One region of the Streptomyces sp. LX-29 genome, then DNA from elsewhere that is predicted to be linked to it. Evidence: riboswitches for the same ligand, from Rfam matches in the RefSeq annotation. Region 1 holds a riboswitch; each other region holds the start of a gene.
What was found. Region 1 has a riboswitch for cobalamin ahead of LRS74_RS03680 (energy-coupling factor ABC transporter permease). Riboswitches for the same ligand answer to the same signal wherever they lie in the genome.
Positions count from the first base shown of each region.

Region 2: another riboswitch for cobalamin. It lies ahead of metE (5-methyltetrahydropteroyltriglutamate--homocysteine S-methyltransferase); the one in region 1 lies ahead of LRS74_RS03680 (energy-coupling factor ABC transporter permease).
Region 3: another riboswitch for cobalamin. It lies ahead of LRS74_RS26420 (cobalamin biosynthesis protein); the one in region 1 lies ahead of LRS74_RS03680 (energy-coupling factor ABC transporter permease).

Region 1 covers NZ_CP089746.1:827,622-830,886, reverse strand. Annotated here, with positions in the region: gene LRS74_RS03685 (energy-coupling factor ABC transporter substrate-binding protein) at 1-420, opposite strand, end outside; gene LRS74_RS03680 (energy-coupling factor ABC transporter permease) at 420-1,160, opposite strand; cobalamin riboswitch at 1,189-1,385, opposite strand; gene LRS74_RS03675 (condensation domain-containing protein) at 1,382-3,265, opposite strand, start outside.
Region 2 covers NZ_CP089746.1:603,277-606,541, forward strand. Annotated here, with positions in the region: gene LRS74_RS02720 (diadenosine tetraphosphate hydrolase) at 67-540, opposite strand; cobalamin riboswitch at 699-919, shown strand; gene metE (5-methyltetrahydropteroyltriglutamate--homocysteine S-methyltransferase) at 1,083-3,265, shown strand, end outside.
Region 3 covers NZ_CP089746.1:6,268,796-6,272,060, reverse strand. Annotated here, with positions in the region: gene LRS74_RS26430 (inorganic phosphate transporter) at 1-810, shown strand, start outside; gene LRS74_RS26425 (hypothetical protein) at 849-1,100, shown strand; cobalamin riboswitch at 1,241-1,389, shown strand; gene LRS74_RS26420 (cobalamin biosynthesis protein) at 1,444-2,454, shown strand; gene LRS74_RS26415 (cobyric acid synthase) at 2,522-3,265, shown strand, end outside.

The DNA of each region.
Region 1 (3,265 bases):
GGTGGCCTCGGCCTCGGCCTTGCCGGCGCCCGCGGCCGCTCCGTGCGAGGCCCCGGCGGTGGCGGTGACCGCCTCCGCGCGGGCTTCGGTGAGGGAGTCCCCGGCGGCGGCCTCGGCCGCGCGGGCCTCGCCCTGCCGGCGTCCCTTGCGCAGTCCGAAGTAGAACGCCACGACGCCGGCGCCGATCGCGGCCTGGAGCGCGAACAGCGCTGACTCGATCTCGGCGGACGGCGGCTCGTACAGCGGGGTGAACCACGGCTCGTAGTCCGGCTTGTTCTCGGTGATCGCGGTCTCCGCCTGGGCGTCGGCCCCGGTGAACGGCTCCTCCTTGTGGTCGCCCATGCCGAGGGCGATCGGGAGGACGGCCAGGGCGGCGACGACGAGCAGCAGCAGCGAATTGATCTTGGCGTTACGGCTCATCAGGCCATGGCCTCCTTCGTCTCGCCCTTGTCGCCCTTGTCACCCTTGCCGGCCGCTCCGTCCCGGCCCGCGGCACCGCTCTGGAGCAGCACGCCGAGCCGGGTGAGCTCGCCCTTGCTGGACTGCACCAGAAGCCGCATCACGAGCACGGTGAGCAGCCCCTCGCTGACCGCGAGCGGGATCTGGGTGACCGCGAAGATGCCGCCGAACTTGGCCAGCGCGCCGGCGAATCCACTGCTCGGGTCGGGGAAGGCGAGGGCCAGCTGGACGGTGGTGACGCAGTACGTGATCAGGTCGGCCATGAAGGCCCCGAAGAACACGCAGACCATCAGCGGCAGTTCGAAACGCCGGAGCAGCCAGTACACGCCGTATCCGGCCCAGGGGCCGACGACGGCCATGGAGAAGACGTTGGCGCCGAGCGTGGTCAGCCCGCCGTGGGCCAGCAGCAACGCCTGGAAGAGCAGGGTGATGGTGCCGAGCACCGCCATCACCGGTGGTCGGAACAGGATCGCGCCGAGCCCGGTACCGGTGGGGTGGGAGCAGCTCCCCGTCACCGATGGGATCTTGAGCGCGGAGAGGACGAAGGTGAAGGCGCCGGACGCGCCGAGCAGCAGGGTGGATTCGGGGTGGGCCTTGACCTCGCGGGTCAGGGAGCGCACGCCGTGGATGACGAACGGGGCGGACGCGGCGGCCCAGGCGGCCGCGTGCCCTGGTGGCAGATAACCCTCGGCTATGTGCATGTGTCGGGAGACCTCTCCAGCACCTCGTGGATGGACAACGCGCCCTGGCCGGTCTCCTGGCTGACGGGTGAGGCGTCCGGACTCCGCCTTCCCAGGCGCCGAGGTCTCCCTCGGCGTCCCAGTGGCTTCCCCCGGGGGGATGGAGCCGGACTTTCCCGATCACAGTGGCGAGGGCCGCACCGGTTCTTCACCGGTTTCCCGTGCACCAAGGCCCTGTGACCTTAGTGCTCCCCGGAGTCGCCGACAAGGCGCTCAGCAGTGCGAACGCGCTGGACAGCGCCGTCGCCGGTCCAGCGCGCGCGTTCGCCGGTGCGGTGCATCCGACCGCCGGGCGGGCCGTAGGGATCGGCCACGAAGCGCAGGGCGGTGAGCGCGGCGCGGCGCGCGTAACCCGAGGCGAGCCGGTCTCCCGCGACGTACACATCCCCCACCACGCCCGGCGGGCACGGCTGGAGGGCGGCGTCGAGGATGTACAGCCGGGTGTTCCAGGGCGGCCCCCAGGGGCCGTCCAGCGGGGCGCGTCCGTCGGCCTCCGGAAGCGCCGCGGCGGGGGCGCCGAGGACGAGGCAGGCGCCCGCCCGCAGGGCCTTCAGCGTGAGAAGGATCTCTTCGAGGTGCCCGGAGGTTTGCGGTCCGGCGGGGCCGCCCGCGCCCCAGGTGCGGGCGACGAGACCGCGCCGGTCGTCCAGCGCCGGCCCGCCGGTGGCGACGCGTCCTTGGTCGGAGGCAGCTGCGCCCCAACGGGCTTTCCCATCAACGGAGTTCGGCTCGTCCGCGGGGCGGTGGGGGCGTGCCGTCGGTGCCGCCAGGGCCACCCGTTCTCCCGCGCGGAGTGGCCGTTCCCGCTGCCACTGCCGTATGCGCTGGTCGAGCGCGCCATGCGGAATGATCAAATCCGCTCCGCCGCCCGGAGCCCCGGGCGGCTCGCGCAGCAGCAGCGCCGGATGGTGCGGGGTGAGCGGGCGCGGCGGCACGATCGCCGGGTAGGCGGAGAGCTCGACGGACCGGGGGTCGGTCGACGGCAGCCCGAGCGCGCGCACCTCCTCCCACCGGCCGTCGTCCGCCAGCACATGCGCACAGCCCCGCGCGGGAAACGGTGTGAACGCGGCGCCCGCTTTGAGGACGGCGAGTAGCGAAACCACCCACACGGGTGAGAGCGGCAGCGCGACGGCGACGGTGGTGCCGGCGCGCACCCCCTGGCCCCGCAGATGCCGGGCGAGTCGGTTGGCGCGGGCGTGGAGTTCGCCGTAGGTGAGCGTCGTGGCGCCGTCGACCAGCGCGACGGCCTCCGGCGTACGGACGGCCAGGCTCTCCGTGGGGCCGATGGCGGTCGTCGGCGGCACCAGGTGCGCCGTGTCGTTGAACTCCAGCAGGACCCACGGTCGCTCACGGGGCGTCAGCATCGGAAGCGCCGCCAGCGGCGCGTGCGGATCGCAGGCGGCCACCGCCTCCAGCAGCGCGGCGAACCGCGCCAGCCGGGCCTCCAGCGCCTCCTCCCCGTGCAGCTCCGCGTCGCCGTCCAGCTCGATCCGCAGCGGCTCGCCGTCGACGTGGTCGTAGACCCCCAGGGCCAGGTCCTCGACCGGGCCGCGGGACAGGTTGCGCACCCGCGCGGAGGCGGCCGCGAAGGACGGGCCGGCTCCGGACGGCAGCACCCGGACCACCGTGCCGACCAGCGGGGCACCGTCCGGCCACCGCACCGCGCGCCGGATGTCCTCGGGGTGGCACAGCTGGTGGCGGCGCGCCTCCGAGCCGCGCCGGACGACCTCCCGGGCCAGCTGCGCCAGCGTGGTGGCCGGGGTCACGGACAGCCGCAGCGGCAGCACGCGCGCGGTGCGGCCGGGGGAGTGGCGGGTGTGTCCCGTGCGAGCCGGGAGCGACAGCCCCAGGACGACCTCCTCGACGCCGTCCGTCCGCGCGGCGTAGAGGGCCTCCGTGGCGATCACCAGGTCGGGCCAGCCGACGCCCAGCGACCGCGCGGTCTGCCGCAGCCGATCCGCGGCAGTCGCTGACAGAGAGGTGGCGCGGCGGAGCGCCACGGAGCGCCCCGGCCCGCCGCGCGGCCGTCGGGGAACGCCGCGCGGGCGCCGGGACACGCCTTCCAA
Region 2 (3,265 bases), 220 kb from region 1:
CCCGGTGTCGCGGCAGCGACGCCGAGGACGCGCCGCCGCCCGCCGACGGCGGGCGGCGCGATCGGGTCAGGGCGCGAGGCGGTCCAACTCCTCGCCGATCGCCTCGCGCACGGCGTGGTGCCGGGGGCCGAGCGCATGCCGTTCGTCGGTCCAGTTCTCGCGCGGATAGAGCCACACCGGCAGGCCGACGCGTTCGGCCGGCTCCCAGGAGAACCGCGGCCACACGTGCGCGTGCAGGAACGGGTCGGCGTTGCCCAGGATCTCCAGGTTGACCCGCCGGAAGTCGGGGTCCAGCCGCGTGCAGGCACGCTCGACGGCCTCGCCCAGCCGGTCCATGTCGGCGAGGAAGGCCAGCCGCTTCCGTCGGGGAAGCTCCGACAGTCGGTGGACGGTGGGGTCGTCGACCAGCAGCACCGAGTATCCGGGGAGGAACTGGACGTCCCCGATCACCGCGAATCCCGCTTCCAACCTCCGCAGCACCGAGGGGTTCTCACCCCGGAGCGCGCTGCCGATCCGGTCCTTCCGCCAGTCTTTCGTCATGGTGGGGGACTGTACACACCGACGTTCCACGGTTTGCCTTCGCAGGCACCGGCCCCACCGAGGAGGAGCGGCTCGACTGGACCGCGCGCCGGTCGTCGCGTGTCCCAACTCACCATCCGAATGGTGAACTCGGCTCTCCACGGCCCGCGTCGCCCTCTACGCTGAGCCCTGCAGCTGGTTCGCCCCGTCCGCCAGGCGGGACGCGTCGTAAGAGGGAACCCGGTGGAAGTCCGGGACTGCCCCGCAGCGGTGAGCGGGAACGACCGCCGTCATACGCACTGGGCCCGGCCGGGCCTGGGAAGCGACGGCCAGTAGGAGCCTCGTACGACACGAGGCGTGCCCGCGAGTCCGAAGACCTGCCACTGCCCGCGTGCGAACGGTCGTGCGCGGACATCCCGGTGACCTCGAGGGCGGGTCGGCGTACACACCAGGCGGACGATCGCGCCACGCCGCGCGGGGTCGAGCCGTCCGGTTCCGTCACCCCTTCGCGTCCTCGTCCCGTCGCCGGGATCTCAGGGAAGCATCTCGCGAAGGAGATTTCCGTGACAGCGAAGCCCGCAGCCGTGGCAGCACGGGCCACCGTGTACGGCTACCCCCGGCAGGGCCGGAACCGGGAGCTGAAGAAGGCCGTCGAGGGCTACTGGAAGGGTCGCGTCACCGCCGACGCCCTCCGGGCCACCGCCGCCGAACTGCGCCGCTCCCACTGGCGGGAGCTGGCCGGGGCCGGCATCCACGAGGTTCCGACCGGCGACTTCTCGTACTACGACCACGTCCTGGACACCAGCGTCATGGTCGGCGCCATCCCCGACCGTCACCGCGCCGCCGTGGCGGCGGACGACCTGGACGGCTACTTCGCCATGGCCCGCGGCACCCAGGATGTGGCGCCGCTGGAGATGACCAAGTGGTTCGACACCAACTACCACTATCTGGTGCCGGAGTTGGGCACCGACACGGTGTTCGCGGCAGGCGCCTCCCGGCAGGTCGCCGAGTTCCGGGAGGCGCTCGCCCTGGGCCTCACCGCCCGGCCCGTGCTCGTCGGCCCGGTGACCTATCTGCTGCTCGCCAAGCCGGCGCCGGGCGTGGCCGCGGACTTCGAGCCGCTGACGCTCCTCGACCGACTGCTCCCGGTCTACGCCGAGGTCCTCGCCGAACTGCGGGCCGCGGGAGCCGAGTGGGCGCAGCTCGACGAGCCCGCCCTGGTCCAGGACCGCACGCCGGCCGAGCTGAACGCCGCCGCACGCGCCTACCGCGACCTCGGGGCGCTCCCCGACCGGCCGAAGCTGCTGGTCGCCTCGTACTTCGACCGGCTCGGAGAGGCGCTGCCGGTGCTGGCCAAGACCCCCGTGGAGGGGCTCGCCCTCGACTTCACGGAGGCCGCGGCCGGCAACCTGGACGCGCTCGCCGCCGTGGGCGGGCTGCCCGGGAAGCGGCTGGTCGCCGGCGTCGTCAACGGCCGCAACATCTGGGTCAACGACCTGGAGAAGTCGCTCGCCACCCTCGGCACCCTGCTCGGCCTGGCCGACCGGGTCGACGTGGCCGCCTCCTGCTCGCTGCTCCACGTGCCCCTGGACGCGGCCGTGGAACGGGACATCGATCCGCAGATCCTGCGCTGGCTCGCCTTCGCCCGGCAGAAGAGCGCCGAGGTCGTCACCCTGGCCAAGGGCCTGGCCCACGGCGTGGGCGCCGTCTCCGCCGAACTGGCCGCCAACCGGGCGGACCTGGCGTCGCGCGCCGGCTCGCCCATCACCCGGGACCCCGTCGTCCGGGCCCGCACCGGCGCCGTCGAGGAGGCCGACGCCCGCCGGTCCCAGCCGTACGCCGAGCGGGCGGCCGCGCAACGCGCCCACCTCCGGCTGCCGCTGCTGCCGACCACCACCATCGGCTCCTTCCCGCAGACGGACGAGGTGCGCACCGCGCGGGCGGCCCTGCGGGCGGCCCGGATCGACACGGCCGCGTACGAGGAGCGCATCGAGGCCGAGATCCGGGAGGTGATCTCCTTCCAGGAGAAGGCGGGCCTGGACGTCCTGGTGCACGGCGAGGCCGAACGCAACGACATGGTGCAGTACTTCGCCGAGCAGCTCACCGGCTACCTCGCCACTCAGCACGGCTGGGTCCAGTCCTACGGCACCCGGTACGTCCGCCCGCCGATCCTCGCCGGTGACATCTCGCGGCCCGAACCGATGACGGTGCGCTGGACGACATACGCCCAGTCGCTGACCGACCGGCCGGTCAAGGGCATGCTCACCGGCCCCGTGACCATGCTCGCCTGGTCCTTCGTCCGCGACGACCAGCCGCGCGCCGAGACCGCGCGGCAGGTCGCCCTCGCCCTGCGCGACGAGGTCGACGCCCTTGAGGCCGCCGGGACGTCGGTGATCCAGGTGGACGAGCCGGCGCTGCGCGAGACCCTGCCGCTGCGCGCCGCCGACCGCCCGGCGTACCTGGCGTGGGCGACGGAGGCGTTCCGGCTGACGACCGGCGGGGTGCGCCCGGACACCCAGATCCACACCCATATGTGCTACGCCGAGTTCGGCGACATCGTCCAGGCCATCGACGACCTCGACGCCGACGTCATCAGCCTGGAGGCCGCCCGTTCCCATATGCAGGTCGCCCGCGAGCTGGCCGCCCACGGCTACCCGCGCGAGGCCGGACCCGGCGTGTACGACATCCACTCGCCACGCGTCCCGAGCGCGGAGGAGGCCGCCGCCCTGCTGCGCACCGGGCTGCG
Region 3 (3,265 bases), 5.4 Mb from region 1:
CTGATCCCGGCCATCGCGGCCCCGATCGTGGCGGGCCTGGCCACCCTGCTGGCCACCAAGCTGACCTACCGCGCGGCCCGCAAGGCCGACCCGGAGGCGACCGCCAAGGGCTACCGCGCGGGGCAGATCGCCTCGGCCGCGCTGGTCTCCCTCGCGCACGGCACCAACGACGCGCAGAAGACCATGGGTGTGATGACCCTGGCGCTGATCACCGGTGGCGCGCTGGCGCCGGACGCCGACCCGCCGATGTGGGTCATCGCCTCGGCCGGTCTGGCCATCGCCCTCGGCACCTACCTGGGCGGCTGGCGGATCATCCGCACCATGGGCAAGGGCCTCACCGACATCCAGCCGCCGCAGGGCTTCGCCGCCCAGACCGGCGCCGCGGTCACCATCCTGACCTCCTCCCACATCGGCTTCGCGCTCTCCACCACCCAGGTCTGCTCGGGCTCGGTCATGGGCGCGGGCCTGGGCCGCAAGGGCGGCGTGGTCCGCTGGAAGACCGTCGGCCGCATGGTCGCCGCCTGGGGCCTGACGCTGCCGGCCGCCGGTCTGGTCGGCGCCGCCGCGGCGCTGCTGGCCAAGCAGGGTGACATCGGCGTCACCGCGGTCGCCGTGCTCGCCGTCGCCGCCTGCACCGCGATCTGGCTGGCCTCCCGCCGCAAGCCGGTGGACCACACCAACGTCAACGACATGGGTGCGGAGGCCGGCGAGCCGGTGGGCGTCGTCACCGCCGCGCTGCAGTCGGTCGCCCCGCCGCCGGCCGGCCAGGCCGAGCCCGCGACCCCGGCTCCGGCCCAGGCCGCGGTCTGACCCGGCCCCTCACGGCTTCTAGGTAAGGAATCACTGCGATGCAGATCGACTGGGCTGCCCTCGGCCAGGTCTTCGGCGTCACCCTCGTGGTGACCGTCACGATGGTGGGCGTCTTCACCCTCGGCATCCTCGGCACCTCGGCGCGCAAGGCGCGGCCGGAGGGCGCCGACGGCGGGGCGGTCGCCGCCTCGAGCGCCGCGTCCGCGCTCGCGCGGACCGGCGGCTACGCCTGCTACGCGCTGTGCGCGGCGGCCGTGGCCTACGGCATCTACCTCATCGTCAGCGGCTGACCCAACCGCCGCGCGCTTCTCTGTGCCCCGGGACACACGCCCCGGGGCACACGCGTATCCGCACCTCTCCGCGCAGGTCAACAGTGAGTTGACGGCCGTTCCCGCAGCATGGTGGACTTCCGGGGCCAAACGGCGACAGCAGAGGAAGTCCGGTGAGAATCCGGCGCGGTCCCGCCACTGTCACCGGGGAGCGCTCCCCCTCAACAGGGGTCACGGCTCGACGTCATGGTCCACGGCGTCACAGGGCTGGAAGGCCGGGGGCAGCGCGGATCCGGGAGCCAGGAGACTCTGGTCGCCGGTCACGTCGAGCCAGGGCGCGGACCCTGAGTGAGGACACATACGGATGCGTGCCGACCACGCCAGCTACGCGTGCGGCGCCGCCCTCGGCTTCCTCGGTGACCTCGCCGCGGGCGACCCGCGCCGCGGTCACCCGGTGGCCGCCTTCGGGCGCGCCGCCGCGGCCGCCGAGCGGCTGCTGTGGCGCGACCACCGCGCCCACGGCGCGGCGTACACCGCGCTGTGCGCGGGCGGCGCGGCGGCGGCCGCGGCGCTGCTCACCCGCACCGTACGGAACGCCACCGGCTCCCCCGGCGCCGAGGTGGCGCTCACCGCCGCCGCCACCTGGGCGGTGCTCGGTGGCACCTCGCTGCGCCGCGAGGCCGAGACGATCGGGGCGGCGCTCGCCGCCGGGGACCTCGCCGCGGCCCGGGAGCGGCTGCCGCACCTGTGCGGGCGCGACCCGCACGCCCTGGACGAGCAGCAGATCGCCCGCGCGGTCGTCGAGTCCGTCGCCGAGAACACCTCCGACGCGGTGGTGGGCGCCCTGGTGTGGGGCGCGCTCGGCGGCGTGCCCGGCCTGGTCGGCTTCCGCGCGGTCAACACCCTCGACGCGATGGTGGGCCACAGGTCGCCGCGGTACCGACGGTTCGGCTGGGCCTCCGCCCGCCTCGACGACCTCGCCGGCTGGCCCGGCGCACGGCTCACGGCGGCCCTCACCACGGTCGCCGGCCCCGACCCGCGCGGGGCGCGGCGCGCCTGGCGGCGCGACGGGGGCGCTCATCCCAGCCCCAACGCGGGCCCCGTCGAGGCGTCGTTCGCGGGCGCGCTCGGCGTGCGGCTGGGGGGCACACTGGCCTACGGCGGCCGGGTCGAGCACCGGCCGGTGCTCAACGCCGAGGGGCGGCCGGTGGAGTTCCGCGACATCGCCCGCGCGACCCGGCTGTCCGGCCGGGTGGCCGCGCTCGCACTGACCGCCTCGATCGCCGGCCGGCTGGCCGGAGCCGCCGCCCGCTCCGCCCTCCGGGGCGCGCGCGCCGGACGGCGGCCGACCGGCTCCCGGGGAGGAGCCGCATGAACCGCCACGGCGACGGCGGCGACAGCGCAGCGACGGTGCGGCCGGCGGCCGCCGGAAGGAGCCAGGGATGAGCGGGGGCGGCGGACTGCTGGTCGCGGGGACCACCTCGGACGCCGGCAAGAGCGTGGTCACCGCGGGGATCTGCCGCTGGCTCACCCGCAAGGGGGTCAGCGTGGCGCCCTTCAAGGGGCAGAACATGTCCCTCAACTCGTTCGTGACGCGCGAGGGCGCCGAGATCGGCCGTGCGCAGGCCATGCAGGCACAGGCGGCCCGCGTCGAGCCGAGCGCGCTGATGAACCCGGTGCTGCTGAAGCCGGGCGGCGACCGCTCCAGCCAGGTCGTGCTGATGGGCCGGCCGGTGGGCGAGATGAGCGCTCGCGGCTACCACGGCAACCGGCAGAAGGAGCTCTTCGAGCCGGTCGTGGAGTGCCTGGCGGAGCTGCGGCGCACCCACGACGCCGTCATCTGCGAGGGAGCCGGCAGCCCGGCCGAGATCAACCTGCGGCGCACCGACATCGTGAACATGGGGATCGCGCGGGCGGCGCGTTTCCCGGTGGTGGTGATCGGGGACATCGACCGCGGCGGGGTCTTCGCGCAGTTCTTCGGCACGACGGCGCTGCTCGCGCCCGAGGACCAGGAGCTGGTCGCGGGCTATCTGGTCAACAAGTTCCGGGGCGATGTGACGCTCCTGGAGCCGGGGTTGGACATGCTGCACGGGCTGACCGGGCGTCGTACGTTCGGCGTGCTGCCGTACGCGCACGGCCTCGGCATCGACGAGGAGGACGGACTGCGGGTCTCGCTGCGCGGCACG